DNA from 2 places in the Chryseobacterium salviniae genome. Region 1 is predicted to be linked to the other one. Evidence: riboswitches for the same ligand, from Rfam matches in the RefSeq annotation. Region 1 holds a riboswitch; the other holds the start of a gene.

The links. A riboswitch is a leader RNA that binds a small molecule or an ion and turns the genes downstream of it on or off. The one in region 1 is predicted to bind cobalamin.
Region 2: it holds a riboswitch for cobalamin, as region 1 does, so the genes downstream of both, SOP96_RS09370 (acyl-CoA thioesterase) here and SOP96_RS03715 (TonB-dependent receptor plug domain-containing protein) in region 1, are expected to answer to the same signal.

The regions. Positions count from the first base shown of each region.
Region 1 is NZ_JAYLAA010000017.1:9,711-25,225, reverse strand. It holds gene SOP96_RS03725 (CCA tRNA nucleotidyltransferase) at 1-813, shown strand, start outside; gene SOP96_RS03720 (YncE family protein) at 1,190-2,230, opposite strand; gene SOP96_RS03715 (TonB-dependent receptor plug domain-containing protein) at 2,244-4,070, opposite strand; cobalamin riboswitch at 4,100-4,276, opposite strand; gene SOP96_RS03710 (cytidine deaminase) at 4,678-5,160, opposite strand; gene SOP96_RS03705 (NADH:flavin oxidoreductase/NADH oxidase) at 5,266-6,318, shown strand; gene SOP96_RS03700 (DUF2752 domain-containing protein) at 6,352-6,645, shown strand; gene SOP96_RS03695 (CCC motif membrane protein) at 6,660-6,992, shown strand; gene SOP96_RS03690 (endonuclease) at 7,069-8,604, opposite strand; gene SOP96_RS03685 (DUF4136 domain-containing protein) at 9,136-9,663, opposite strand; gene SOP96_RS03680 (DUF5522 domain-containing protein) at 9,665-9,847, opposite strand; gene SOP96_RS03675 (hypothetical protein) at 9,888-10,214, shown strand; gene SOP96_RS03670 (1-aminocyclopropane-1-carboxylate deaminase/D-cysteine desulfhydrase) at 10,354-11,262, shown strand; gene SOP96_RS03665 (glucosaminidase domain-containing protein) at 11,330-12,388, shown strand; gene hemL (glutamate-1-semialdehyde 2,1-aminomutase) at 12,459-13,745, shown strand; gene SOP96_RS03655 (hypothetical protein) at 13,789-14,271, opposite strand; gene SOP96_RS03650 (GLPGLI family protein) at 14,283-15,113, opposite strand; gene SOP96_RS03645 (hypothetical protein) at 15,114-15,515, opposite strand, start outside.
Region 2 is NZ_JAYLAA010000037.1:122,510-138,024, forward strand. It holds gene SOP96_RS09280 (MvdD family ATP-grasp ribosomal peptide maturase) at 1-243, opposite strand, end outside; gene SOP96_RS09285 (MvdC/MvdD family ATP grasp protein) at 236-1,192, opposite strand; gene SOP96_RS09290 (microviridin/marinostatin family tricyclic proteinase inhibitor) at 1,280-1,504, opposite strand; gene SOP96_RS09295 (microviridin/marinostatin family tricyclic proteinase inhibitor) at 1,537-1,758, opposite strand; gene SOP96_RS09300 (microviridin/marinostatin family tricyclic proteinase inhibitor) at 1,797-2,033, opposite strand; gene SOP96_RS09305 (microviridin/marinostatin family tricyclic proteinase inhibitor) at 2,072-2,311, opposite strand; gene SOP96_RS09310 (alpha/beta fold hydrolase) at 2,428-3,207, opposite strand; gene SOP96_RS09315 (pyridoxine 5'-phosphate synthase) at 3,221-3,940, opposite strand; gene SOP96_RS09320 (mechanosensitive ion channel family protein) at 4,137-5,396, opposite strand; gene SOP96_RS09325 (hypothetical protein) at 5,655-6,836, shown strand; gene SOP96_RS09330 (DUF456 domain-containing protein) at 6,913-7,404, shown strand; gene SOP96_RS09335 (hypothetical protein) at 7,415-7,909, shown strand; gene SOP96_RS09340 (uracil-DNA glycosylase) at 7,896-8,537, opposite strand; gene SOP96_RS09345 (hypothetical protein) at 8,547-9,071, opposite strand; gene SOP96_RS09350 (GNAT family N-acetyltransferase) at 9,139-9,642, opposite strand; gene SOP96_RS09355 (endonuclease MutS2) at 9,753-11,900, shown strand; gene SOP96_RS09360 (YcxB family protein) at 12,057-12,398, shown strand; gene SOP96_RS09365 (hypothetical protein) at 12,496-13,293, shown strand; cobalamin riboswitch at 13,335-13,510, shown strand; gene SOP96_RS09370 (acyl-CoA thioesterase) at 13,617-14,000, shown strand; gene SOP96_RS09375 (HD domain-containing protein) at 14,090-14,680, opposite strand; gene SOP96_RS09380 (cytochrome P450) at 14,832-15,515, shown strand, end outside.

The DNA.
Region 1 (15,515 bases):
ATCGTTTCCATGGAAAGAATTATGGTGGAATTCAATAAAATCATGCTTTCCCAAAAGCCCTCTGTTGGGCTAAGGCTGATGGAAGAAACGGGCTTAATGAAACTGATTATCCCTGAGTTAATCGATCTTAAAGGAATTGAAGAAATAGAAGGGCAAACCCATAAAGATAATTTTTACCATACCCTGGAAGTGGTAGACAATATTTCAGAAAATACCGATAAGCTCTGGCTTCGCTGGGCAGCATTGCTTCATGATATCGGGAAAGCACCAACTAAAAAATTTGTGGAAGGAACAGGCTGGACGTTTCACGGACATGAGTTTTTAGGCGCAAAAATGGTAAAAACTTTATTTCAAAGACTGAAGCTCCCTTTAGGCCCGGATATGAAATATGTTCAGAAGATGGTAAAGCTTTCTTCACGTCCGATTGCTCTTATTACTGATGATGCTTCAGATTCGGCATTGAGAAGGCTTTTATTTGATTCCGGGGAAGACCTGGAAGATCTTTTTACGCTTTGTAAAGCAGATATCACCACCAAAAATTCCAAGAAGCAGGAAAAATTTAAAAAGAATTTTGAATATGTAGCGGTAAAAATTAAAGAAGTGGAAGAAAAAGACCAGGTACGAAACTTTCAGCCGCCGATTTCAGGAGAAGAAATTATGGCAATGTTTAATTTAAAACCAGGTCGCGAAATAGGAATTTTAAAGGAAAAAGTGAAAGAAGCCATCCTGGAAGGTGAAATTGGAAATGACAGTGAAGAAGCAAAACAATTCGTTATTGCAGAAGGAGAAAAGCTGGGCTTAACACTTGTTTAAATGTATTTCGGGCCATTCGATTATATTATCCTGACAATCATTGCAATTTTCAATGTTGTAGTGTTGAAATATGAAATCATAAAAAAACGCAATTGGATATTGTATCTGGTTGCGTTTTTGCTTTTCGGCATTATCATTCCCTTTTTTTCTATTTATTCCGAGGTTCAGAAAGCCATAAAAGGCCAGCTGTTTGTTGATAATTTTACATTGCTATATACCTATTTCAGATTTCCAATCTGGTGGCTGATAGGCTTGGTTGAATTATTTTGGTTAAAGTATACTTTTAGAAACAAAAATCCGGGCGGTTTCGAAGAAACCGCCCGGAAAAAACACAAATGATGAAAAAATAAATTGTATTAAATAAATACAAAAGTTGTTAGTTCCAGTATGCTCCATTAGTACCTTTACCGGCAGTAAAAGTTTTCAGGAGAGATCCGTTGGTTGCATACACGCTGATCTTGCTGTCTTGGGTAAATCCGTTCGCATCCGAAACAAAAATTCTATCGTTTACCACGCTGAAACCATATAAGTTAGAATAAGGATCAACACTGTTGTTTACAATAAACAGAGGGCCAGAAGGGACAGTGGTAGCTGTTAAATCCATTGCGTATACCTTTAGTCCTGAAGTGAAGTAAAATTTACCTTTTTCAATTTCAAGATTCGTAGCATCGCTAATTCCTGTCAACGTAAAAGTTTTGGTGATGCTTCCTGTGTTAGAAATCTGGTAAATATAAGAATCCGCAGTTCCTGCGGCAATTGCATATACCGTTCCGTTGCTGGCAATCATTTTATTGATGTTTCCGTTTGGCACTGTGATGGTAGACTGCACTTCATTATTAGATGTCGTGATATAAGTAATCTTATTTCCGAAACCGAAAGACGCATTTTGTACAAAAATATTATTTCCGGCTTCCACCACTCTTTCAACAGTATCTGTAAAGTTGATTTTTTTAACAAAAGATAAGTCGGAAGCTTTATAAATACTTACAAATTTATCGCCTCCGTATTTATCATTCGTTACATAAATATTATTGTTCGCAAAAGCCATATACCGCGGCGAATTCAACTGAGCAGTAATTTCCCCGGATCTTTTAAAGTTGAATCTGTTGACAACCTGAATTTTATTGGAATTATTCAGCAAAAGATAAGCATTATCGCCACTAAAACTGATCATCTGCAAAACGTCACCAAGATTAGAATCTCCGTTGTTGGCAGAAAAAATATTATCCTGCTTCATATTCAGGTCAGAAGAAATATACGTTACATCAGCATTAGGCTTACCGAAATTTCCCTCGTTGCTTAGTAAAAATCCGTTTCCGTAGTACGTTTCATCAATTACATTGTCATCACTGCTACAAGAAGTGGTAAATAGCAATGCAAACGCAAAAGCAAGGGTCAGAAGTTTAGTTATTTTCATAATATGTTAAATGTTAAAAATTAATATTGATATAGATGCTGTAATTTCTTTTAGGCAAAGGATAATAAGAAACAGTCTGATAAACAATGTCTGTAATATTATTTACCTTAAATCCTAAAGTGTAATGGTTTAAAAAATTTGCGGAGACTCCGGTGTTCAGAACAAAATAAGGATCAATGGCATCTGCTCTTTTCTCATCGGTAGTGGTATAAGTAAGCCCATTGAAAAGCCCTTGAACATACACACTCAGGAAACGGTAACGGTAATCAATATTTCCGGTAGCTTTATGCAGCGGAACGTACATCATCTGCAATCCCGTAACTTTATTGGTAGATTTGGAGTACGTATATCCGCCATTAAATGTAAAATGATGATCCCTAAAATTTTTCTGATAAGTAACCCGAGAATCAAGCCCGTAAATTTCTACACTGTAGGTATTAAATGCAGCCCAGTATCCTGCAGCCGTCGGAAGCCAGTTGATATAATTTTTAATATCCATATAATATGGACTCACGGTTAATTTCAAATCTCCGAATGTAAATTCATGATCCATGTCCACATTGGTTGAGGTTTCCGGAACCAGATCCGGATTTCCTCCCTTTTGCCAGTATAAATCATTAAAGGTGGGGAACTTAAAATTTCTTGAAAAGCTTGCCCCAACCTGATACCATTTCACAGGCTGCCATTTTCCTGAAAAAGAATATAAAAAAGGAGAAGATATATTTTCTACAAAATCTTTTTTAATACCGGCTTCAAAACGGAGATCAGGAGTCACAAAATATCGGATAAGGCCCGCTGCAGAGCCAATATTTCTGCTGATGTCGCCGATGCCTGATTGATAGCCCGATCCTTTATTCACCTGAAATTCTCCAATCGCATTCACGTTAAGTTTCGGCGTGATAAAATAATTAAAATCATTTCTGAAAATATAATTCTTACCTTCTGCGCCACTTTCCTTCGGTTTGTCAATGTCTCCGAAATACTGGAAATTATCCTCCGTGTAAGCCGCTTTCAGGCTGTTGGAAAAATCATTTTTTGTAATATCCCAGGAAAGAAGGCTGCGTAAAGTCTGGGCTTTATACTTTGTTTTGTTGCCATTTTCCGTGAATATCGGATAATGCTGGGAACCGTCAAATATTTGGTTTTGCCACGAGATCGTTTGATGCGGCGCAATTTTATATGAAGCTCCGATGTTGATCGACGAATTGTAAAATCTACCGTTTCTGTTGATATACTCCTTCTCCGGAACCTCATAATCATTCTGGCTGATAACATAATTCCCCGAAACCTTTACGCTGAATTTCTCATTGCTGAAAGAAGTTCTCAGGAAATTATTAAAGGTCCCGAAAGACGCTGCTTCAGAAAATAGGGAGGTGTGAAATCCTTTATTAAATTCAAGATTATTGTTAAGGTGAATACTTCCTCCAATCGCCGAACTTCCATACTGCACGCTTCCGCCGCCGGCTTTCACCTCAAGTTCATCGTACCCGAAAAGCGGAATATTATTCACATCACCCTGCCCCAAAAACGCTGAGTTAATATTGATTCCGTTCCATACAAAAGCGGTATGGCCTGCACTCGTTCCCCTGAAAGAAGGCGATGAAACTGCACCGCGCCCATTTTCTTTAATATAAAGCTGAGACTGGAACCGCAAAAGTTCAGAAAGATTGGTGGCATTTTTTTCGAAATCTTTCGGACGGATCGTATTGACATTATGAAAAAGCTTTACTTTATTCATTTGATTGTCAAATATATACACCGTATCAATGGCTTTCTCCTGTGCAGAAAGAAAGCAGCCGTAAGCCGAAAAAATCAGTACTAAAGATTTTTTTATATCCATTCTATTTTACTTTTCCTCCGAAAGCAATGTATTTAGTTATAATTCTGGCAGGTCTCCTGACTTTCGCGTTTCTACACCTTCCCGTTTGCACAGTGGTTTGTCGTAGAAACTTTTTTTGCGATCTACAGTTGCGGGGACAGTCCGGGATTTACACCCGATTCCCTTTTCATTCCAAATGATTGGAAACCAAAATTTTTTGCAAAGATAAACTTATTCGTCAGAAATGCAAAAAGAGAGAAATAAATAAAGTACAGGATGAAGTTTAGCCTGTCTTATCTAATTTTCAGGAGCCGGGAACCTGCTTTCCACTGCAATTCCTCATTCCGCGGCTTCGCCGCTCCATTCCGGGATTTTCGTTTCAATCAGGGCTAGGGTAGCAGGACAGGTGGCTTCGACAGGCTCAGCCACCATAGAAATCCCAGTCTTTGTAAGTAATAGTTTTACGGCAAGAATTCCCCTCCTCTGGAGGGGTGGCAAAAATTCAAAGAATTTTTGACGGGGTGGTTAATATGCTAATTCCAAAAAGCCAATGGTAAACTGTCAATTGTCAATTTTTAAAATTCATCATTCACTAGCCAAGCGAAACTCATCATTCATCCAAAAAAATCTACAAAAATGTACCATCAAAATAAAAAGGCAGCAGATCCTTAATCGAATGCACCTTTAACACTTCCTCATTCATGCTCGAGAAATAAAGATCAATATTTTCATTCTGTTTCGTCTCAAACTCTATTAAGCTTTGCCTGCACGCTCCGCATGGAGGAATGGGCGGATTTTTTTCCGGAAATTCCCTGTGTCCTCCCACGACAAATATTTTTTTAATCTTAACGTCAGGAAAATTGGCAGCAACCCAGAATAAAGTTGTTCTTTCAGCACAAAGTCCCGATGGAAACGCCGCATTTTCCTGGTTGTTCCCGGAATACATTTCGCCATTTTCAAGCAGCACAGAACATCCTACCAGAAAGTTGGAATAGGGAGCGTATGCATTTTCGCGCGCTTGTTTTGCTTTTTTAAACAATTCTTTTTCTATATCGTTCAGTTCACTGCTATTCTTAAAATATTCGTAACTGATCTGAGTTTCTTTTTTCATATATTGTGGGTTAAAAAAAGGGGGATAAAATTACTTCTTTTTCATGAGGTGGGCAATAAAGGCCTGTTCTTTGCAATTCTCAATTTTTAAAAAAATAAAATGAACATGTTATATACTCCAGTTACATTCAGAAATGTTGAATTGAAAAACCGTTGGGTGATGTCGCCGATGTGCATGTATTCCAGTGAAGACGGACTTCCGAATGACTTCCATTTTGTTCATTACGGAAGTCGGGCACAGGGTGGGGCAGGACTTCTTATATTAGAAGCAACCGGTGTGGAACCACGTGGAAGAATTACCAATCACTGTATGGGATTATGGAATGATGAGCAGGCAAAGCAGCTTCAGAAAATTGTTGAGTTTGTTCACAAACATTCAGAAAGTAAAATCGGAATTCAGCTTTCACATTCCGGTAGAAAAGGTTCAACCTGGAATACCAAACAAATTTCCATTGAAGAAGGATGGGAAACCATTGCGCCAAGCCCCATTCCGTATCATCCTACGGAAAGAATTCCTCATATGTTAACGGTTGAAGAAATCAAAGAGCTGGTTCAGAATTTTAAAAATGCTGCCAGAAGAGCGGTGGAAGCAGGTTTTGATGTTGTTGAAATTCATGCGGCCCATGGTTATCTGATCCACCAGTTTTTATCTCCGCTTTCCAATATCAGAACCGATGAATACGGAGGAAGTTTTGAAAACAGGATCCGTTTTCTCATTGAAATTGTAGATGCTGTCAACGAAGAACTGAATGACAATATTGCTTTATTTGTAAGGATTTCCGGAACAGAATATGCAGAAAACGGTTGGGAAATTGAAGACAGTGTCGAGTTGGCAAAAGTGTTGAAAAATCATTCCGTGGATCTTATTGATGTTTCGAGCGGCGGAAATATTCACGGTGTAAAAATTCCTCTTTTTGAAGGCTACCAGGTTCCGCTGGCTTCACAAGTAAGAAATGAAGCCGATGTAAAAACCGGAGCGGTGGGACTCATTAAAAAAGTTTCACATGCCGAAGAAATTCTTCAGAAAGGAGATGCCGATCTTATTTTTATTGCCAGGGAAATTTTGAGAAACCCTTATATTGCAGTTCAGGGTTCCTTTGAAATGAAAGAAGATTGCTTTTTCCCGCATCAATATTTAAGAGCGAAAATATCTTCTTAATTTTTATATATTTGATTCACAAAAAATAAAAATATGAAAGCTGAAGATTTCATGCTGCCCTGTCCCATCAAAAAATTCTTTGGTATCGACTGTTTCGGATGCGGTACCCAAAGGGCTGTCTTGATGGTTTTTGAAGGAAGGTTTGCCGAAGCTTTTCATATGTTTCCTGCGGTGTACACGGTGCTGCTGTTTTTTTTGGTGGTTATCTTAAACTTTGTAGACACAAAAAGGAATTACTCAAATATTTTGATATTTTTAGCTATTTTAAATGCAATAATTATGGTAACTTCATATTTTTATAAACATCTGTTTTTAAATATACATTAAATAAATTATAAACTATGGATCAACAAAAATTACCCAACGCAACCGCTGTCCTGATTTTAGGAATTGTATCAATCGTAGGTTGCTGCTGCTACAGTATTCCCGGGCTTATTGCAGGGATCATTGCCCTTGTTCTTGCTAAAAAAGACGGGCAGCTTTACAAAAATAACCCGACATTGTACTCTAATTACGGACAGTTGAATGCCGGTAAAATTATGGCCATTATAGGGATTATATTAAGCGTATTGTATGCTGTTTATATTGTTGTATTAATCGCAACAGTAGGATGGGATGCAATGAAAGATCCTGAACTGATGCAGGAAAGAATGCGAGACCTGTTAGGCCAGTAATTATTTACAGTAAGGAAAATTAAAGAAAGCCTTCATCAAATCCGATGAAGGCTTTTATATTAAATGGATATCAGTTTTACTTTACGATAAACTTCAGTACGGAATTGTCCATTTTCAGAAGATAAACTCCCGCAGGAAGATTTTTTATCTTAATGGAATTTCTGCTATTTTTAAAAGGCTGTTCAAACGACTGCACTATTTTTCCATTGAGATTATAAATTTCAGCTTTCATAATGTTTTGTGTTTCCCCTTTTACAAAAATTTCATTATTCTCAATTGGATTCGGAGAAATCAGCAGATTCTTATCTAAATTTTCTTTAGTAGAAATGTTCTGTATCTGTCTCGATGCACCGGAATAACAGGTCCAGCTAAGGTTATCAATTGCCACTCTGTTGCTGGCTGAATTATTTTCCAGCGTTATCGCTACGTTTCCGGAAATGTTGATATTATTAATTGTAGTAGTTGTAAGATTCGTGCTGTATGGAACGGTTCCTACGGTTGTTCCATTTACTTTTACATTAAACGTACCGTTTGATCCTGTAAATTTCAATTGTGTAGTTACCGTTAATGATCCGATTCCGTTGGCAGAGCTTCCGGATGTTAAAGCACCGTCTCTTACGGTAATTGCCTTGGTAGATATGGTTTGGTCGGTTCTCGCATCAGTGGCAGTCCACGAAATTCCACCGTTGCTCCATGTTCTCGTTAAATAAGATGAGGAACTAGCTGTAGGGATATTTTCAAAAGTTTCATTAGCGCAGCCTGTTGTGGTTGGAGGATTTGTGGTTCCGCCACCGCCTGTAGATCCTGATCCCCAGATTGAGTTAACGTAATTCGGATTGTCGATGAATGGATTCCGGTTTCCCTGAAAAGTGTATGAAGCATTATTCCTGTTGATTTCCGCCTGCGATACCGGATCCTGATTGTGCCATGCCAGCAAAACATTCAGCTCCCAGGTCTGCAATCCGGGAAAGGTTGAATTGCCCAGCATATTTCCCGAAGAAAAAGAAGAAAGTTTGCTTTGATAGCGCGTTACAAAATAAAATATCATTCTCGCTACATCTCCTTTGAATTCATCAATCGGCTCAAAAACTGTTCCGGCATATCCGGAAGAAACCGAATTCCCAAGCTTGGAACCGTTTTTAGAAGTGAATGTTGCCGTGCCAACTTTTCCAAAAGGGTAATTGGAGCGCATTCCGTTTACCTTTCCGTCGGTGGCCCTGATAAAATGTACATCGGAAACCATGGGTGAAGCTTCATTAAATAAACTCTGAGGAACAATGTGCTCTCTGTTGTAGCAGTTTCCTTCTACAGAATACGTTCCGCACTGATTGCTTCCGGGCGTATATTTGTAGGGATCTGTACCTGAAGGTTTTTCAGAATAAATATCCAGAATGGATCCGTCATTTTCATAATTCTTATCAATGTCCGTAGTTTTATAGGCAGTCCACAGTCCGCTATATCCCTTGTCCTGGTGTCCGTTGGTGATAATTGTGCTTAAAGCTGTTTTCAATGAAGCGCCCGATAAACCGTTTGCCGAATTGTAATATCCGGATGGCGCCTGTGCATTTGCCAGAATAGATGCAAATACAGTAATGAATAGTGATTTTTTCATGTCAATATTTTAGGTGGTAAGATTAAGGCAAATTTATGAATATGAAATTACGGAATTGTTAAATTTTGTTTAATATCAATGAAATATTGTTTAGATTTTCACGAGTAAGTAATTTTATAATAACAATATTGTAATATAATTATTAACTTAATTTCATTGAAGTTTAAAAATAGAAATAGCCGTTTGCTTGAAGGCGTAACCTCAAAATACTATATATTTGAAGCACGATAGTCAACAGTTTAAAAAGAATTATGAAAAAAGAGTTCGTACATTATTTTGGTCTTATTTCTTTAATTATTACAACATTCGGTGTTATTAAGTTTATTAAGAACAGTAATGATCATAAAGAATGTGATACTGTAGTGCATACATTTACGAGAAATCATACGGAAATTAGAGAAGTAAAACATATTTGTCACGAAAAATACAATTTCTAACCACATAAAAAACACGCCAATTTTTATAATTTTGTCTAAATAAAAAACCGATACAAAAAATGTATCGGCTTTCATATATAATGATTGATTTAAATTATTTTCTTTGCGGAGGATAATTATTCATGATTTCGGCAACAATTTCAGGAATCTGCTTTTGCTTGGCTTTCGGGCGGTCTACTGATATTCCGCTTCCGATTCCCTGCCAAACCAGTTTGTTGGATTTTGCATCTACCATATCAACAATAATGGCTCCTTCATTATAATTGCTGCTCCACGTTCTGTTCATCCCGATTCCCCATCCGAAAGGGCCTCCCCATCCCCAGGCTCCGTAAGGAGAGCTGGTGGTAATATCGGTGATCTTTTTATGATTGGCTTTTACATTGATAATTAAATCCGGATTTTCTCCAGACTGAAGGCCTTTCATTTGAAGCTGCTTAGACAATTCATTCAGAACTCTGTCTTTGTCGATGTCATTCAGTTTAAGATCATCAATTCTGAGCTTGTAGGTCCTGTAATTGGTGAAATTGGCGGTTTGCGCATAATCAGAACGCACGTTAAAAGGACTGCAGGATGTTAAACCCAAAGTAGCCGAGGCTAACAAAATAAAAATATATTTTTTCATTTTACTTATTTTTTTTATCGTTTTTAATAAATGTGTCCGTTTTTTTATCGTATCCGTAAGGACAATGTCTACAGCCACTTTTACAGCAATGCCCTCTTTTCAGATGAAATTTTTCTGTAAAAACCTTATACCCCTGCTCGTTGTAGTAAAAATCTTCACCTTCTTTGATGTCAAAAAGTGCCATAGGTTAAATCGCTAAGTCAAAAAACTTTATATTTGTTATCATGATAATTGTATGCCAAAAACTTTTGAAATTCCTAAAAATCAGCGGCATCGCTCTTTTTCCCTTTATCCTCATAAGGAACTCCGAAGATAGGAAAAATAAAATATTGATCAATCATGAAAAAATTCATTTAAGACAGCAAATGGAAATGCTGATTCTGTTTTTCTATTTATTTTATGTTATTGAATATTATTACTGGCTTTTTAAGTTAAAAAATCCATATCAGGCCTATCAGAGAATCTCCTTTGAAAGAGAAGCCTATGCCAACGAACATAATCTGAATTACCTTAAAAAAAGAAAATTCTGGAGCTTCAGAAAATATCTTTAATAAAATTACAAATTGCCTTACTATGGAGTGTGGTTTAAATTCAGAAAAATTAGATTTTTATTAAAATGACAACGTTAAATTCATAGCAAAATTAAAAAAAACAAAAAACATTACTTTTGTACAACAGATTCAGGCTAAAATGATAGTACCGCTTCCCACAAAAAAGATCCCCATTCAGGAAATCCAGGTTGGTAAAAAGATTAAACTCTTTATTAAAAGAGAAGACCTTATTCATCCTGAAATTTCAGGAAACAAATACTGGAAGCTGTTTTTTAATATCAATAACTATTTAGCCGAAAAACCACAAAAACCTTACATCATTACTTTTGGCGGAGCATTTTCCAATCATATTGCAGCGGTTTCCGCAGTTGGAAATCAGTCCGGGATTCCCACATTAGGCATTATCAGGGGAGAAGAGCTGAAAGACAAATGGCGTGAAAACCCAACTTTGGTTTTTGCCAGAAAAAACGGAATGAACCTACAGTTTGTAAGCCGTGAAGAATACCGTCACAAAGAAAAGCTTACCGAATTTTTACAGTCGGGGTTTCCTAATGCGCTTATCGTACCTGAAGGCGGAACCAATGAAGAAGCTGTACAAGGCATAAAATTAATGTTGAATGACGAAACAAAAGATTTTGATTATCTTTGCATCGCAGTAGGAACCGGAGGAACCATTTCAGGAATCTCGAAATTCTGTGAAGAAAATCAGAAAGTTATAGGTTTCAAAGCTGTGATGGATAATTCCCTCGAAGAAACGATAAATAAATTAACTTCGAAGAGAAATTTCAGTCTGATAGATTCTTCCTTCGGAGGATATGGTAAAATAAAAGACGAGAATATCCGTTTTATCAATGATTTTAAGATGAACTACGGAATTCCGCTGGAACCGATCTATACAGGAAAAATGATGCAGAAGGTTTTTGAGATGATAGAAGAAAAATATTTTCCTGAGAACAGTAAAATTTTGTGCTTCCACACCGGTGGATTACAGGGTATTGAAGGGGCAAACTTACTGCTGGAAAAACAGAACAGAAATTTAATTAGATAAGTAAAATTGAAAAATATGAAACACCAAGTGTTCCATCTTTCATTTTAAAACAATAAAAAATTATAAGATGAAAAGACTTTTCTTATTCCTAAGCCTTTTAATTTTATCAAAATTCTCAGCTCAGAACTGGGCTACTGAAGATCAATACATCCAGAAATTCGCCAAATATGCCGTAGAAGAAATGGAAAAATACAAAATTCCCGCTTCTATCACCCTTGCACAGGGACTTCTGGAAACGGGTGGCGGACAAAGCCGGCTCGCACAGGAGGGCAAAAATCATTTCGGAATCAAATGTAAAGAAGACTGGACCGGAAAAACCATGAAACACACCGATGACGCTCCCAATGAATGCTTCCGGGTGTATGACGATCCCCGTCAATCGTATGAAGACCACTCCATATTTTTATCAACAAGAAAATACTACGCCAATCTTTTTAACCTTGATATGAAAGATTACAAAGCGTGGGCAACCGGACTTAAAAAAGCAGGATATGCTACCAACCCTCGTTATGCTTCCATATTAATCGGTAAAATTGAAAAATACAGATTGTATGAATTCGATAATACCAACTCGAAGGAAGTTCTCTATGCTGTTCTTAAAATGTATCCGAATCTTAAAGACGACAGAAGCTTCATGGCACAGCTGGAAACAGAAAAGTACACCAAAAAACCGAAGCAGCCGGTAATTGTTGAAGTGCCTTACAAACAGACTTCCTATGCCCAACAGCAGAAAAGAGTGGAAAAAATCAAAAGCAGAGCCGAAGTCCTTAATTCTATACTCATTAAAAGCCACCCGAACGACGGCCTGAAATACATTGTCATCCCTGAAGATACCAAACTGGAATTTATTGCGAAGAAATTTAAAATAAGCGAAAGCAAACTGGTAAAATGGAATGAGCTGGAAGGTGATGTGCTGCACAAAAACGATATTGTTTTCCTTGAATCTAAAAATTCCGACGGAAATACCGCAACCTATAAAGCCGAAGCAGGGGAAGACATGCATGATATTGCCCAGAAATTCGGAATCAAATTAAATAAATTATACGCTAAAAACAGGATGGATGAAGGACAAAAACCTTCAGCCGGACAATTGATTTATTTAATTGACAGAAAACCTAGAAATTAATCGTTGATGGTTGATGGTTGTTGGTTGATTGTTAAACTGGCAGCTATCAACTGTCAGCCAACTACTGAATATGAAATACCAAAGAAGTTCAGCTTTATTCGATGAAGCGTACCAATACATTCCCGGAGGGGTAAACTCGCCGGTCCGTGCATTCAAATCTGTAGGAGGAGTGCCGGTTTTTATGAAATCTGCAAAAGGTGCATACCTTACCGATGCCGATGACCATACGTATATTGATTATATCAATTCCTGGGGGCCTGCTATTTTAGGCCATACGCATCCCGAAGTTTTGGAGGAATTAAAAATCCAGGCTGAAAAAGGGTTTTCCTTCGGAGCACCTACAGAACTGGAAACCGAAATCGCTAAATTCATTGTGGAAAACGTCCCGAATATAGACCAGATCAGAATGGTTTCTTCAGGAACGGAAGCCTGCATGAGTGCTGTGCGCCTGGCAAGAGGTTTTACAGGAAGGGATAAAATTGTAAAATTTGAAGGCTGTTATCACGGCCATTCAGATTCATTTTTAATAAAAGCGGGGAGTGGTGCTGCCACTTTCGGAAACCCGAATTCTCCGGGAGTAACGGCAGGTACGGCAAAAGACACGTTGCTGGCAAGGTATAATGATTTTGAGCAGGTTGAGGATTTGTTCAGGCATAATCAGGGTGAGATTGCTGCGGTAATTATTGAGCCTGTAGCCGGAAATATGGGCTGTGTACTTCCTGAAAACGAATTTCTTCAGAAACTAAGAACGATTTGTGATGAAAACGGAGCGTTGTTGATTTTCGATGAGGTGATGACCGGTTTCAGGCTTGCTTTCGGAGGAGCGCAGGAACTTTTCAATGTAAAAGCTGATCTGGTAACGTACGGAAAAGTAATCGGGGGCGGACTTCCGGTAGGTGCTTTTGCCGGAAGAAACGAAATAATGGATCATCTGGCTCCTAAAGGGGGTGTTTATCAGGCAGGAACACTCAGCGGAAATCCTCTGGCGATGAGAGCCGGGTTAAAAACACTTCAGTTGATTAAAAATGATCCTGAATTTTTCAACCGCCTGGCAAAAACAACCGAAACACTGGATTTTGAAATCGGAAAAATTTTAAATGAGAAAGGAATTCCTCATAAAATTAACAGAAAAGGATCGATGATGTCTGTGTTTTTCCATACGAACCGTGTTTCTAATTTTGATGAAGCACAGGAAGCCAATCATGCCTTGTTTAATAATTTCTTCCACCAGATGCTTGCCAACGGTATTTATCTTTCGCCAAGCGGATATGAAACCTACTTTATCAGTGATGCCATCAAAGATAAAGAAATTGACATGACGCTGGAAGCCGTAAGAAAATTTGAATATCTTAAATAACAAATAACCTCTTTCAAAAATTTTGAAAGAGGTTTGTTTAAAATTATGCACACTGAATTCCGCATTCTAGTGAACAAAGTAAAACACCTGTTGAAGTTGGCTTGTCATAACATCCATTAGTTCTGTGGCATTTCGTCACACATTGAGTATGTGTCTCACTAACAGTTTCTAAAGCCTTGTCTAGACCGGATAAAAGACTTTTAAGATTTTTTATTGTAGAATCTGAAATTTTTTTATCTCCATCATTTGCATAATAAGTTGCAATTGGTTTTTCATTTTTATCTAATACAACTTTAAAATAAAAACCTTCGCCGCGAGAATTTTCTTTGTATATAACATAAAAAGCATGACCTGCAGCTTCAGAGTTTTTGGTAAGAGCAATGAATTTTTTATCTTTTGGCTGTTCATTTTTCTTAAACGAGCTGAAATATTCTTTATCATTTCTAATTAAGTCAGTAATATTTGCTTTAGTTGTAGCAAACGTGCATAGTAAAAGTAAAAATGCAATTAAAAAATTATTTTTCATAATAGTTGTATTTAAAGTTCAATTTTGTTTTCTTTTTTATATTCTTCGATCATTTTTTTTTGGGTTTCACCAAGTACTTTCCTAATGTCAATAATATTACCATTTGCATCTTTTTTTTCATAAATCTGGTTACTATTCATCATCTCAAACATTCTTTTTAAAGGAGCTTCAGCATGGTTCTTTCTCATTTCAATAAATTTTTCTTTTGAGGTTTCAATATATTTTCTTTTAGTAATATAATCATCAATAGAAATTTTATTTTCTTTTGAAATACCGGTTGCTAAAAAATGATGATCATTTCTTTCATCAAATATTTCGAGAATTAAACCAGGTAAACCACAAAATTTATATGGTCCATCCTGAATGGGTAGTTCTGTTGTAAAATATGCATAATACTTCCTTCCTGCATAATTTGTGGAAGCTGCATAAACCTTAAACCCTAAAATTTTTTTATTTTCTTTTTTAGCAATTTCCCATTTAAAATCAGGATTCTCCTCATACTTATATTCATGCTCATCAAATTCATCAGAATAGTAAATGATTTTTTTAGATGATATATCTTTTTTGATATAACAGCTTAGCAAATCCCCCGGTAATGCTTTAAAATTTACTTTTCTACCAAGTTTCTGATCTGATGCTATTATGGAATCAGCTAAATAAGGTGCTTCACTAAAAAATGTAGAGGTGTTCTCTTTAATGTTTAAAAAGGTATTTTGTGAAGTTATTTTAGCACTATCTTTCATTATTCGTTTTGAATAAACATATTGTACCACCAATGATTGTGATCCCACAGTAGATGAGAAACATAGGAAGAAAAGAAATAGTATAGTACTTTTTTTCATTTATGCGCCGCTACATTCTAATGCACAATCTAAAGCACATAATGCTGTACCTGCTTCAGTAGGTTTATCATAGCAATGCCATGTTGATGTACATCTTGAAAGACAATTCCCAACAGTAGAAACTGGCCCAACGGCAAGTGTCCTTACCGTATTGGCGTTTGAAATAATGTTTTGAATATTTTGATTGATTTTTACTCGGTTAGCGAGTAAAGCTTTTTCCAAAGATTTATCATTTCCCAAAACCTCAATTGATAATGAAGATAATTTACCTAGTAAGCTTTCTCCCACAGTAACTTTCAAATCATAAACCTTACTATTGTATTCTTTTTGAATAATAACAGTACTGGTCTTAATTTCTTTTAAATCATTTTTATAAAAGACGTTATTGTCATTACAATAATG
Region 2 (15,515 bases), on a different contig from region 1:
TCCGATGTTGTAAGCACGTCTGTACCAAACTGCTGAAATGTCATCAAGCCGATGTCTTTTTTCAGGAGTTTCAAGAATGGTTGTCCATTTTCCATCCTGAAATGTGGTACTTAATTTATTGGTTAAAGGATATTCATCTACATTAAAGCGGATTACTTCGCATTCGTTCTTATTGATATATTCGGTTACTTTTTCGATGGAAAAATTGTCTCCGGTGTGGGTAATTATTAAAATTTTATTCATTGGTTTTCATTCTTTTTATAAGGTTATCGGCAATTCTCTGTGCAATCGGGAAATCCAGATCTTTCTGCAGCATTCCCCATTCTCCCTGCGGATTGACTTCAAGGAAATAATATTTTCCATCTTTTCCACGGATCATGTCTATGGCTCCCATGTATAATCCCATTTCTTTCATCATAGCAGTGAGCCCTTCTTTTATACTTTCAGGAAGATCATATTCTGACCAGAGGTAGTTTCCTTTTGTAATCCTCCAGTCGGCATTTTCGCTGTTGTTGATTTTTCCTGTAAAAAATTCTCCGTCGAGGTAAACAATTCTCAGTTCATACTCTTTTTCAACGTAAGGCTGGAAAATCATCGGGCAATATTCGATATCAGCGATGTTTTCAAGTGAATCTTCATCAATAATATTGGTGGAGAGAAAATTTTCTCCGCCCATGGATTTTGAAATAACCCCGTGCAGCTTGGCAACCATTTTTCCGTTGCAATACGTATGAAAGAATGCAGTGATTTTTTCGGCATCATTTGAAAAAAGGGTTTCAGGTACAACGAGTCCGTTTTTTTCAGCAATGCTGAGCTGGAGTATTTTATTACCGTCTATTTTGTTTTCAGCTTCGAAAGGATTAATCCAGGGAAGATGTTCCAGTGCTGTAAAAAGATTATAACGCAGGGTAGCATATTCTTTAAGGAAAATCTTCATGTATTCTTCATCCAGTTCTTCGGGAATGTCGATTCTCCATGATTTTCTGTGCCATACAGCTGTAATATCTTCCGATTTCAATGAATTTCCGGATTCGTCGGTGAGCTCAAAAAAGTTCTGGCTGATGCTTATTTTCTGAGCATGGCTAAGTTTATCAGAATTCAGCCTGAAATACGGAATATTTTTCGAGATAAGGTATTCAAAAAAGAGATCGATATTGTAAAAATCCCCGGAATGTGTAATGCAAAGAATCATTTGCCGATTTTTATTAAAAAAGGAAACTTAGATTGTAAGTTTCCTTTGATATGATTTTGTTAATGTATTTTGTATCAACAATTCCATTTACACAGTAGGAGCATCATCGTCACCGTCTGATGGATATTTCATGGTATGAGCCATATCATAGATTGGCTTTGTTACGGTATCTGCAGTTTTTGATGTTGTAATAGGGCCGTCCTGCGTGGCAATGGTAATATCGCCACCGCCTTTTATTTTTTCAGGATCCTGAAGTTGCTTTTCAAGAAATGATGCGAAAAAAGGCTTCTTTTTTAAATTTTTATTTTTCATAATAATTAATTTAGAGTTTTTTCCGGATTGTTTTAAATTAAAGTGGCATCTTCATCGCCATCTGACGGATATTTCATGGTCTGAGCCAAATCATAGATAGGCTTGGTTACAATATCCCCGGTTTTTGATGTTTCGACATTGTCTAATCTTATGTCGGTAATTTCACCTCCTCCTTTTATTTTATCAGGATCCTGAAGTTGTTTTTCCAGGAATGATGCAAAAAAAGGTTTCTTTTTTGAGTTCTTGTTTTTCATAATAATTAATTTAGAGTTTTAATTTTCGGTTGTTAGTTTTAAAGTAGGTTTCCGCCTTCATCACTGTCTGAAGGATATTTCATGGTAACATGATCGCCACCGGGTTTAGTAATGCTATCCATAGTTGTTGAAGTACCGCTGTCTGTTAATACACCTGTTGTATTATCAAGTAGTGCAGAAGTAACAGTACCTCCTTTTACTGTTTCCGGGTCCTGAATTTGCTTTTCTAAAAATGAAGCAAAGAACGGTTTCTTTTTTGAATTCTTATTTTTCATGATAATTAATTTAGAGTTTTTATTTTAGGTTGTTAATTCTAAAGTAATGTTCCATCTTCATCACTGTCTGAAGGATATTTCATGGAAACTACATCACTTCCCGGTTTTGTAATAGTATCCAACTGAACAGAGGTTACACTGTCTGTAAGAGCACCAGTTGAGTTATCTGCCAATACAGAAGTGGCAGTTCCGGAACCTCCCTTAATTGTTTCAGGATCCTGGATTTGCTTTTCTAAGAAAGAAGCAAAGAATGGTTTTTTGTTTTTTTTACCTTCCATGATATTAATATTTAATGATTTAGATTGCTCTAAAGTATTAAAAAAATATCACTCTAAGAAGAATAAAATATTTTTTAAGAAAATTTTAACAAATAACTACTAATTACGAAATTATGTTAATTAATATTCAAAAAATCTTTAACAACATTAATAAAATCAACAGGATTTTCTGCCTGAACCCAATGTCCGGCATTTTTTATGGTAATAAAATCTGCTTTCGGGAACTGCTGTTTTATCGCAAAATGATCCTGAGGAAGGATATAATTTGATTTGTCTCCGGCAATAAATAAAGTTGCACCTTCAAAAACCCCGAATTTTATGGCGTTCGATACAAATTCATTATACTTTTCAGACAAGGTTTTAAGGTTAAATCTCCAGTTCAGCCTTTTTTGATCATCCCAATACAAATTCTTTGTAAGGAACTGAATGGTAGATTTTTCAGGAATATATTGTTGGAGCACTGCTTCTACTTCATTTCTCGAAGAAACGGTATTAAAATTTACTGTTTCCAAAGCTTTAATGATTCCCTGGTGATGTGGTGGATAGGCTTTCGGCGAAATATCAACCACAATAAGGCTTTCTACTCTTTCGGGAAACTTTATCGCAAACTGCATCACCGCTTTTCCACCAAGGGAATGTCCCAGAATATGGGCTTTAGCAATATTATAATGTTCCATATATTTCAGAATATCTTCTGCCAGATCATCATGAGACATATGTTCCGAATGAAAGCTTCTTCCGTGATTGCGAAGATCAATAAGATGCACCGGAAGGAATTCTCCCATATCTTTTCCGAAAGTACCCCAGTTATCAAGCATTCCGAATAAACCGTGAAATACTAAAAGCGGCGTCCCGGAAAGGTTTTCACCGAATATTTTTGAATTTAAAATTTCCATACTTTTTGTTATTCTACCATTTTGCCAATCTCTTCAGGTACGCCTGAACCGTATTTTCCAATCCCATGTACAATGCTTCGGAAATCAAAGCGTGCCCTATGGAAACTTCCAGAAGATTAGGGACATTGTCTGCAAAATATTTAAGATTATCAAGGCTTAAATCATGGCCCGCATTCAGGCCAAGCCCAAAATCTGCAGCAACCACTGCCGTATCGTAATAAGGTTTTATGGCCAGTTCTTTATTAATGGTGTAGTCTTTCGCATACGCTTCCGTGTACAGCTCAATTCTATCTGTCCCTGTTTTTGCGGCATATTCCACCAACTCCGGTTTCGGATCTAAAAAAATTGAGGTTCGGATTCCCGCCTTCTTAAACTCTGCAATGATATCTGTAAGAAAATCAAGATGTTTTCTGGTATCCCAGCCTGCGTTTGAAGTGATGGCATCATCGGCATCAGGAACCAAGGTTACCTGCTCCGGCTTTATTTCCAAGACCATATCGATAAATGGCCTGTGCGGATTTCCTTCTATATTGAATTCTGTTGTTACGAGCGGTTTAAGGTCATAAACATCTTTTCTGGTAATATGCCTTTCATCGGGCCTTGGGTGAATGGTAATTCCCTGTCCGCCATATTCCTGAATTTTTATTGCAGCTTCCGTTACACTGGGTGTTTCACCTCCTCTGGCATTTCTTATGGTTGCAATTTTATTGATGTTTACACTAAGTTTCGTCATTTTACGGGTAAGTTTGAATTGGCTCTGACTGATATAATTTATCAAAATAATTCGGATAAATCAACACCACCAGATCCGGTTATTAACTATGCAGGTACAAAGCTATTGATAAAATCCAAATTTTAGAAATGAATAGCTTGTTTTTAGTATAAAAAACGCTGGTTACTGCTTTTAAGAATGATAAACCAATAATATTTTAAACTTTTAACTGCATTACTTCAAGATCAAATTCTTTTGAAGCAACCAACAGATGATCAAAAATATCGGACTGAATTTCCTCAAAGCGCACCCACTCCGTATCGTTGGTAAATGCATAAATTTCAAGAGGAAGACCTTGTGGCGTACTGTTCAGCTGACGCACCATAACGGGTCCTTCTTTATCAAGCTCCGGAATTTTTTCTATATATTTCTGGGCATAATACCTGAAAACACCGATATTGGTGAGCTGCCTGCCGTTGATGATTTCTTCTTTATGCGCCATATTTTCTTTTTCTTTTTTAAGCTCTAAAGATCGCTGATTAAGATAATCGGAAATCAGGTTAATACTTTTAAGGCGTTCAATATCTTCATTCTTAAGAAACTTAAATGAATTAATATTAAAGAAGATAGATTTTTTAATTCTTCTTCCGTTCGTTTCGGAAATTACCTGCAAATTCTTGATCTCCGTAGTCAACAAATCGTATGTGGGAATGGTAGAAAATGTTCTGTCGAAATTATTGATCTTTGTTGTTAATAAGTTTATTTCGGCAATATTTCCTTCAACGTTATATTTAGGAATGCTCACCCAGTCTCCTACTTTAAGGTTCTTAGAAGTTGCTACGTGAAGACCGGTTACAAATCCCAGGATTGTATCCCGGAAGACAAGAACGAGAACAGCCGTAATTGCCCCTAAGCTTCCGACAATTGTTGTTCCTTTAATGCCGAAAATAACGCAGATCCCAACTACCGAAAACAAAAAGATTCCCAAAATTTTCACCGTTTCTGAAATGGCATTCAGGGCCATGATTTTGTAAAAATCCTGTTTAATTACAAAATAGTTTCTGAAAGCCGTTAATCCTCTGTACAACATTCCGGCAAAGATCATTACGAGTCCTAAGTTGACACATCTGACAATAAATATAGTGGTTTTGACTAAAGCACCAGCAAATATAGATTCATGAATACTTCCGATGATTAAAAGTGCAATCAGATGCGCAATGGAATTGGTAATTTTAGATTCGTAAATTGAATTTATGGCCGGATATTTTTCTTTATTCCTGAAAATCCTGAACACACTGTTGATAACAATTTTAAAAACAAAATCAATTACCAGAAAGATCGCAACCAGTAAAAGAATCTTTATAAAAATATGAAATACGAATTCCAGCCCGGATGGCGCAATGCGGCTGATATACCGGTAAAGAGGCTCACTTAATGCCTGTATGAGATCCTTTGTTTCTTCTAATTGGTCATTCATTACAGCAAATTTAGGAATAAGTGTTTTTATACAGAATATCTTTCAGCAATTTCTATCCCAAAATTAGTACCAGCTGGTTTTTTTATAGAATTCTTTAAAATTTTAAATTACTAAATTTCTTTCAAACACGCATTAATAAATGAAATTTCCACAACAATAAATACAATTATCATATTTTAATAGAAAAAAAATACAATTTTATGATTTTATATTTAATAATTTTTTAAATTTGATATAAACTAAACAAAACTTATACATATGAGAAAACACTACTTATTTATTTTATTATGTGTATTCACACTTTTAGCCAACTGTTCCGGAGGCGATGATGCCCCGGTGATAACTGAAAATACGGATACAGCTGTAAAAACCGGAAAGCTTACCGGTAAAGTGATGTCACAAAACGGAGCAAAACCTGTAGGGGGCGCTTCTGTTTTTACCTTTGACGATAAGTATAAAATCTATTACACAACTTCAGATTCAGAAGGAAATTTCATTCTTGATGCTCCGGCCGGAGATCGCACCATTTACATTCAGACCGGTAACGGAACCAATTTCCGAACAGAAATTTCTGCAGTGGTAAAAGACAACGAAACAGTTGCTCTTGATGCAAGCCAGACCAAGCTCAATCAGGTGGCAAAAATTGCGTATGTGAAAGGAACGTACGATAAAATAGAAGATATCATCCAGATTTTAGGATATACCGCAACTGAAATCACGAATAATGATCTTGCCAATATAACAACAATTTCACAATACGATATTATCTTCCTCAACTGCGGATCCAGAAGCAGCACTACAAACCCTGCACTCTATACTGCGATTGATGCCAACTTAGCTATTTTTGTTGCGAACGGAGGAAGTATCTACGCTTCAGACTGGGATGTCGCTTATTTAGTGGGTGGAACCAACAACACCAACAATTGCGCATTACCGGGAGGATTTGTTCCTGATTCAAAATTATGTTCTAAAAATACCGGAAGCTCAGGCAATGTAGCGGCAACGGTAAATAATGCCGGGCTGACTTCTGCTTTAGGATTCAATACGCTGAATATTGATTATGATTTAGGCGCATGGCAAAAAATAATTAACTATGATCCTGCGTACTGGGAAGTGCTGGTTAAAGAAACTTCATCCAACGATGCGTTGATGATCAGAACCAACCATTTTGCAGCAACTGGTATTCCGGTTACGCCAATAGGAAATTCGGCTAACACAACTTTCGTTACAGTTTGCGTCACCCTTCCCGGAAACATCCAGATCAGCCTGTCTGTTCCTCAGGCGGCCGTTCCTTTCCTTGTGGCATTAGGCGCAACAGTGGGGCCTTGCTCAGGAGCTTCCAACAGCGGCTATATTTATTACACCACTTTTCACAACCATGCTTCTGGAAATATTGGTAATGCCGGCGTTATTTTACAATATGTAATTTTAAACCTGTAATAAAAACTTCACTTTAAACATGGAAGTGGCTTTTTTGAAGCCACTTTTTTTTATATCTTTTCATTAAATTAAAAAAATGGACACAGCGTTAATTGATATTCTATGCCTTATCCTTTTGTTTTTAGGAATTTTAGGAACTTTTCTGCCGGTTTTACCCGGCCTGCTGCTGAGCATCTGCGGGCTACTGATCTATAAATTCGGGACTGATTCTGATCTCAGCATGATTTATATCTGGGCATTTATCATTCTCACCATTGCTTCAGTGGTACTCAATTATGTAATTCCGGCAAAAACCAATCAGAAATATGGTGGAACACGCTGGGGAAGCATTGGTTCGGTAATTGGAACCATTGTGGGAATCTTTTTGCCTATTCCTTTGGGATTTTTAGTGGGAATGTTTGCAGGTGTTTTTATCGGAGAATTGCTTCACGACAGTAAAGATATCAATAAAGCTTTAAAATCTACAAAAGGGGCTTTCATCGGGTTTATTTACGGCACCGGATTCAGTTTTGTGGTGGGTGTGGCAATGTTTTTGGTGGTAGTATTGGATATGCTTTCCATTATTTAAAAACAAAAAAATGTTGTACAAAGCCATTATATTAAGTGCAGGACTGTTATTAATTAACTGCAAAACGCAAAAAGGAGCCCAAGTTCCGCTAAAAGACGATGTGGAAAATTCAGGAAATATTACAGAGAACAGCACCGACGGATCTGTGATTTACTTCAATGAGGGCGAAAACAGGTTTTTGGATGAATACCAGATGAATGTAACATTCAAAGGTATTTCTGAGGACAGCCGCTGCCCGAAAGACATCAACTGCATCTGGGCCGGTGTTGCCGTAGCTCAATTAGAAGTAATGGGAACCGCGACAAGACCTATGACCTTATCTCTTGCAAGCACAGAGAATAAGGAACGAAATTATCATCAATCCGCAGATTTCAATGGATATACAATCACGTTAGCCGAAGTACAGCCTTATCCCGGTTCCGTAGAAGGAACAAAAGGTCTTAAAGGAAAGTATAAAATCGGGATTACCATAAGGAAATCAGAATTGTCTACTACCACGAAATAGGCTTTTTATTTTTTGAGATGAGATATTCATTAATTTTTGAAAAAGGTTTACTTCCGAAAAATCCCCTGTGAACAGAAAACGGAGACGGATGTGCAGACTTTAAGATAAAATGTTTTGCCGGATCGATAAGTTCGGCTTTTTTTTGAGCGAAAGCGCCCCACAATACAAAGACTACATTTTGTTTTTTATCTGAAATTTCTTTGATAATAAAATCCGTAAACTTTTCCCAGCCGAGATCCTTATGAGAGTTCGGAGCATGAGCACGAACCGTTAACGTAGCATTCAGCAACAGAACTCCCTGTTTTCCCCAGTCATCCAGCTCTTTGGAAGTTCTTTCCACGCCGATATCATTTTTAAGCTCGATGAAAATATTTTTCAGGGAAGGCGGCGCAGTAACCTGCTCCGAAACGGAAAAGCAAAGACCATTTGCCTGATAATCATTATGATAAGGATCCTGCCCGATAATCACCACCTCAACCTCATCAAACGGAGTTATTTCAAGCGCCCTGAAAATCTGGCTTTTCGGAGGAAACACTTTTGTGGTTTTGTACTCCTGTTTTACTTTTTCCCAAAGATTGGTAAAGTATTCGGTATTTTTTATCGGGGCTAAAACTTCTGTCCAGGTCATTTTTTTATTTTATTGATTACAATAATCGTACGTTTTGTCTTTCGATAAGACGATATGATTAATAATACCCATCTGATAATCAAGATATACTTCCCTTGAAGCAACGATACTGCTGTTTTCTCCTCCCACTTTATTATCTATCATCTCTAAAGGTATTGATATATTTTTATTGATGATTAAAAGCGTGGCATTTCCATTGTCATTAAGTTCTGTTTCATCATATTTTATATACTCTCCTTTTATATATTTTTCGTTACAGTCGATCTGATCAATTTCAAAATCCACTACCTGTTCATGCTGCTTAAAAGGCGCTGCCTGAACAGGATATTTACAGACGATCAAATGATTTTCCGGATCATAAGTTCCTTTTTCAAGTCCGAAATATTCATCCATATCCGTTTCAGGAACATTCATATAAATTTTAAAAACCGTCTGATTGCTCATAATATTATTTGCATTGTAATAATTGAAAATCTGGAGAACTCCCCAAAGCACAATCGCTACAATAACAATACCTATTAAGAATTTTTTCATGATTAATCTGATAATAACTCAAATATAAATTAATAATTGTCAACATCAAATTAATTCAGAAGTTTAATTACCTCCTCAAACTAAAAACCAGATTTTCCGGAAAACCTTCATCCTTTCTTCCATCTTCCAGCATAAAACCATGCTTTAATAGTAATACTTTTGAACTTTTGTTGAGATTGTGTGTCATCGCAACAATTTCCTGCAAATGCAAATCGGTAAAAGCAACATGTACTACCGCAGACAAAGCTTCCGACATAATCCCTTTCCTGTGATAATCGGGTAAGAGTTCATACCCGATTTCCGCTATTGTCCGGTCTTCAGAAAAATTCCAGAGACAGATCGTACCAATAAGGTTCGGCTGATCTTTTAAAGAAATTCCCCAATAAAATGTCTGATTATTTTGAGTTCTTTCTTTAATCATCAGAATAAACTGCAGCGCATCGTAATTGTTTTTGGGAGAATTCCTTTTCACAAAACGGTTGATTATTTCATTGCTTCGGATTTTCAGAATATCTTCAGCATGATTCTCGTTGATTTGCTTTAATTGCAGTCTTTCGGTTTCCAGTTTCATAATTCAAATATAATAAACGATTACTAGATATTTACAAATCTTCAAATTAACTCATCTTCAAATTAACTCATTTTCAAAGTAAATTCACATTTTCTCACTAAATTTGCACTGTGTTTATAAATAAAGAAGATTTAAATGAATTAGAGTTTCCGCAATTGCTCGCGGAGATCTCTCCTTTTGCATACTCTCCCAAGACAAGAGAAAAAATTCTCCAGCTTCGCCCGATGGAAATTGACGAGGCCGAACTTTCCCTGAAAAAAACTTCAGAATATTTATCCAGTTTTGAAAGTTCCAATGCCATTCCTTTTGACGAGTACGAAGATATCGAAAGCGAACTTAAATTAATGCTGATTGAAAATTATCGACTCGAAAACAGCGCTTTCATCAAAATAAAAACCCTCACGGAACAGATCGGGAAACTGCAGAAGTTTTTCCCAACCATGCCGGAAACCTTCCCTACTTTAATGGAAGATGCTTCTGTTTTGGAATTCAGAAAAGAAATTATTGATAAGGTTGATAAAGTTTTTAACCGTTTCGGAGAGGTGAAAAGTGAAGCCTCGCCTATTTTAAAAGGATTGAGAACGGAAATTCAGCATGCTAAAAAAGCAATCCAGGAAAACTTTAACCGCGCTTTATTCAATTACGGACAGAGCGAATTTCTTGACGACATCCGTGAAACAATTATTGACGACCAGAGGGTGTTGGCCGTAAAATCAGGATTCAAGAAAAGAGTTCCGGGAAGAGTGCTGGGATTATCAAAAACCGGTTCCATCACTTATATCCAGCCGGATTCTGTAGTGAAGCATTATTTTAAGCTAAAAGAAAATGAAGAGGAAGAGAAAAAGGAAATTGATAAGATTTTACGACTGCTTACTGCAGAATTAGCTGAATATCAGCCACAACTTTGGAGGTATCAGAAATACATCTTTGACCTTGATTTAACGAGAGCCAAAGCAAAATTTGCCGAACTTATCAACGGTGTTTTGCCTAAAATCAACCGCCATAAAACGTTGAGATTAAGAGATGCTTTTCACCCTTTGTTGTTTTTAAGAAATAAAGCCGAAAACAAAACGATTTTTCCACAGAGCCTTACTTTTACAGAGCATAACAGAATTATTTGTATTTCCGGGCCAAATGCGGGAGGAAAATCCATCACACTGAAGACTGTAGGACTGCTTCAGCTGATGATACAGAGCGGAATTCTGGTTCCCGTTCATCCGAAATCCGAGATGTTTTTCTTTGAAAAAATAATGACGGATATTGGTGATAATCAATCGATTGAAAACCATCTTTCGACTTATTCTTCGAGATTGAGGAAAATGTCCGGGATTATTCGTGAAGCGGACGCCAATACGCTTTTGCTGATTGACGAGTTTGGTACCGGCTCCGATCCTGAATTGGGCGGTGCCTTAGCGGAGAGTTTCCTTGAATTTTTCTATGATAAGAAAAGTTTTGCGATTATCACCACACATTATACCAACATCAAATTGGTTGTGGAACAGCTTCCGAATGCCCAAAATGCAGCGATGCTCTTCAATGAAGAAACGCTGGAGCCAATGTACAAACTGGAAGTGGGACAGGCCGGAAGCTCGTTTACTTTTGAAGTTGCCGAGAAAAATAAAATTCCGAGGTTCATTATTCATTCTGCCAAGAAAAAGGTGGAGCATGATATTGTAAATCTTGACAAAACGATTGTAAAACTTCAGCAGGAAAAGTATGAGGTTGAAAAACTAAAATCTGATCTTGCGGAAAGAAAGGAATCTGTTGAAGACAAACGCGATAACCTTCAAAAGCTGAATGACCAGCTTCAGCAAAAACTGTATAATTTCCAGAAGCTGTATGAAGAAGAACACCGTAAGCTGCAGTTCGGGAATAAGATTGAAACCTTTATCGACAGCTATACGAAAGGAAAATCGAGAAAAGATGTGGTGAAAGATTTTGTGAAACTCCTGGAGCAGGAAAAATTCCGTAAGTTAGGTGCTGATAAGGATGAAAGTAAACGGCTACAGGTCGTGAAACGAAAGATTACGCAACAGCTTAAGAAGGAAGAAGTGATTGAAAAAATCGCCGAAACCAATGATAAACTGGAGGAAAAACGGCAAACAGACCGTTCCTTATGGATGAAAGTAGGACAAAGAGTTCGTATTGCCGGAAGCACAAGTGTGGGAACGATTGAAAAAATTTCCAAGAAAAAGGTGGTGGTAAATTACGGAACGTTCAAAACAATGATTGATGCGGATGAGCTGGAAAGAATTTAATGTTAAATGATGACTGTAAAAACGCTGATTACTTTTAAGGATTTTTTGATTTTTAACTTAAAAAATTCATTAATACGAATCATTGTATTTCCAATAATTGCATTGATTTTTTTTGGAATAAATTATTATAATGCAGATAATGATAATCGGGAATTTATGGAATCAGCATCGGTCTGGCTGCTCGTTTTCTTTTTGTTTATCATGATCCGCACTTATTTTAGTGTAAAAAATATCTTTTATTCCAATAAAAAAATTCAGGAAAATATTTCCTACATTTTTACGGATGAGAAAATCTGCATGGAAGGTGAAACTTTCAGCGAAGATTTTACATGGAATTCGGTTTATAAGGTTAACGAAAATAAAGAATGGTTCCTGATTTACCATAACGCACAGACCATGAATATGGTTCCTAAAAAGTATTTTACAAAGGAACAGCTTTCAGAACTTAGAGATATTATCAGAAAGAATAATGTAAAAGCAAAACTAAGGAATCATTAAGCATGTTTGCTAAAAATTAAACATTTAAAAGAATTGAAACAGCATTATTATTTACCGGAAAATATTTAATTTATATATTTGACAATCAAAAAAATTCATGATGTCCGTACATAAAACATTATATATATTCATTCTTAGTTTTCTTTCTGTGTTTTTTGTGAAAGGCCAGGATAAAGTTCCTTTCGGCGTGGTAAAGGCTGAAGAAGGATACGCCATGGTACGCGTTCATAAGGACGACTACCGTAAAATTATTGATAAAATAAGGATGAAAACCGGCGACGTTTTTATTTACGTAAAACCCGCACCTGGCGAAACAGAATGGATCTGGATCAAATATCCTGAAAAAGATGATACCGATAAACCTTTTGTGCGCTACGACAGTATTACCAAAGAAGGAATGGTAAATAAAAACCGTGTGGTATTCATTGATAAACTTCCGCCATTCACTCCTTCAAAATCTAAAAACGGAAGATCGCTTATTTTTACCGATGATACCAATCCTAAAATTCCGGGAAACCAGAGAACAAAAGTTATAATAGATGTATATCCTTCCTATGCGCATTTAAAAAAACAGGTAAAAGATGCTGACGGAAATATCATAAAAATCGATAAAGTAAAATCCTGGGGGGTCGGTAAAGAGATACCGGAAGGAATGACGGAAATAAAATCGGTACGCGTACAGCAGCCGGGAAGGGGTTCCGTTTTTGTAAGAGATGCCATTAAAAACATGTTTCAGCCCACGATGGATTTCAGTAACGTAGGTGTAACAGCCATCGATAATGACCACATTTTCCTGTACATGACCAATGGTTCCGGAGAAAACAGGTATACCACTATCTGGACTATTAAAGAAGGGAAAGTACAAAGCCAGATCATCTATAAAAACCCGGAATAATTCGCTAATATTCATTATTTTTGCTGCCGGAAGTCCAGCTTTTTGGCTTTCAGAAAATTGGTTTTGCTTAACTGCAGATTAAAAGGGAATCGTGTGAAAATCACGAACTGTCGCGCAACTGTAAGTAACTGAAGTCTTTATTAATAATCCACTGCAACTGCGGGAAGGGAATAAAGATGTTACAAGTCAGGAGACCTGCCTTTTTTCTTATGATAAAAACTTTCGCGATTTGAAGTTTATTGATCTACAGTGTCCGGAGATTTTACGCTCTGCTTTTTCTGTTGTTCCTAAATTTTCATTTCGCTTTAATTTAATAATGAAATATGACTACAGAAGAAAGAATTGAAGCCTCGGAAACCAGAATTTTCAAAGCCGTTTTCCCGAATACGACTAATCATTACGATACTCTTTTCGGAGGAACCGCCATGCAGCTGATGGATGAAGTTGCCTTTATCGCTGCCACACGATTTGCCAGAAAGCGCGTGGTAACGGTAAGCAGCGACAAGATTGATTTTAAACGGTCCATCCCTGCCGGGACAATTGTGGAATTGATTGGAAAGGTTGTACATGTTGGAAATACAAGCATGAAAGTGAATGTGGAAATCTACACCGAGCAGATGTATTCTTACGAAAGGGAAAGAGCCATCGTAGGAGATTTTACTTTTGTTGCGATTGATGAGTTTAAAAAACCGATTCAGATTTTATAAAGAGATTCCGGCGACCTTCGGTCGCCGGAACTCAATATTTTCACTGTTCTTTAAGCGGTTTCGGCGGGCTTTGCCCGCCGAAACCTTTTTTATTTCAACACCTTTTCAGTTTCCAGATTTTTAATTAATAGTAATTGAAAAGCCTCCCCTAATTCATCAGAAGCCCGGCTGATCGCATTCTCCAGCATATTTCTGATCTGCTTTTCCGTAACGCCTGCTTCCGTCCAGCTCTTTCCGGAAGTATGTGAATTCAGAATAAAAGGCATAATCCGGTCGATCGCACAGGCAAAAATAGCGTCCGGGGTCTGTTCTCCCTCGAATTCCAGCCAAAGATTAAAAAATTCGGATCGTAAAGGCTCATCCAAAATTCCGAATATCTTTTGTGCAGAAACTTTTTCCCTTTCAAATTTCCCGATCATCGCCTTTTCATCAAACAGGAAGGTATCGCCGGCTTCAATTTCTACCAGATCGTGAATGGAAAGCATTCTGACTACTCTTAACAAATCAATATCTGCCCGGTTTTTAGCATATGGAAACAGAATCTGTGCAAGAATGATAATCTGCCAGGAATGTTCCGCTGTATTCTCTCTTCTGGAATCGTCGGCATTATAATTTCTTCTTTGGACATTTTTAAGGGCATCTACTGCCAGGATAAAATCGATCTCCTTCTGGATTTTCATTATTCTACGTATATTATATTTGTATTGAATTGAAATTAGCCCCAAATATGTATATTAAAAATGACTCATTTCAGTTCTGCAAAATTAAAACTTTAAAAGTAAAGTTTTCTTAATTAGAACATTAGTATTATTTTTATATAAATATCTTTCTATGGCATTGCAATACAATTATCCACCGGAAATAACAGGAAAAAGGAAGCTCTACTCCCTCATTAACGGAGTAAAAGATCCTTTGGGTGTTATCAATGGAAATCATGCCATGATGGGAGACAGCTATCATTTAAGAACTGCCTTCACAAATAAACATTTTATTTTTTCCCGGGATAAAGAATTCATAGAATATATTTTAAAACAAAACCACAAAAACTACTTCAAATCTGAAATACAATCGGTCACTTTAGGGAAATATCTCGGTAACGGCTTACTCACCAACAACGGGAAAGACTGGCTAAAGCAGCGTAGATTGATCCAGCCCGGTTTTAGCAAAGTAAAAATCACCAATCTGGTTTCTATTATGGAAGATGAAATTGATAAAGCATTCCGGTCTTTTAATGATGAAACGGAAATTGATTTATATGAATTTTTCCATACACTGGCTTTCAATATAGTGGCTAAAACCCTCTTCAGTTCAGATATTGATGAAGAAAAAGTAAAGGAGCTTGGGAAGATAATTACCGAAATTCAGGAGATTTTTGCGAAAGAAGTAAGAATACCTTTTTATACCCAGGCTTTAAATATTCTTGGTATATCAGATAAAAATATAAGAAAAAGCAAACAGGCAAAAAATATAATTCAGACTGTTCTGGAAAAAAGAAGAAACTCCGAGCAGGAAAAA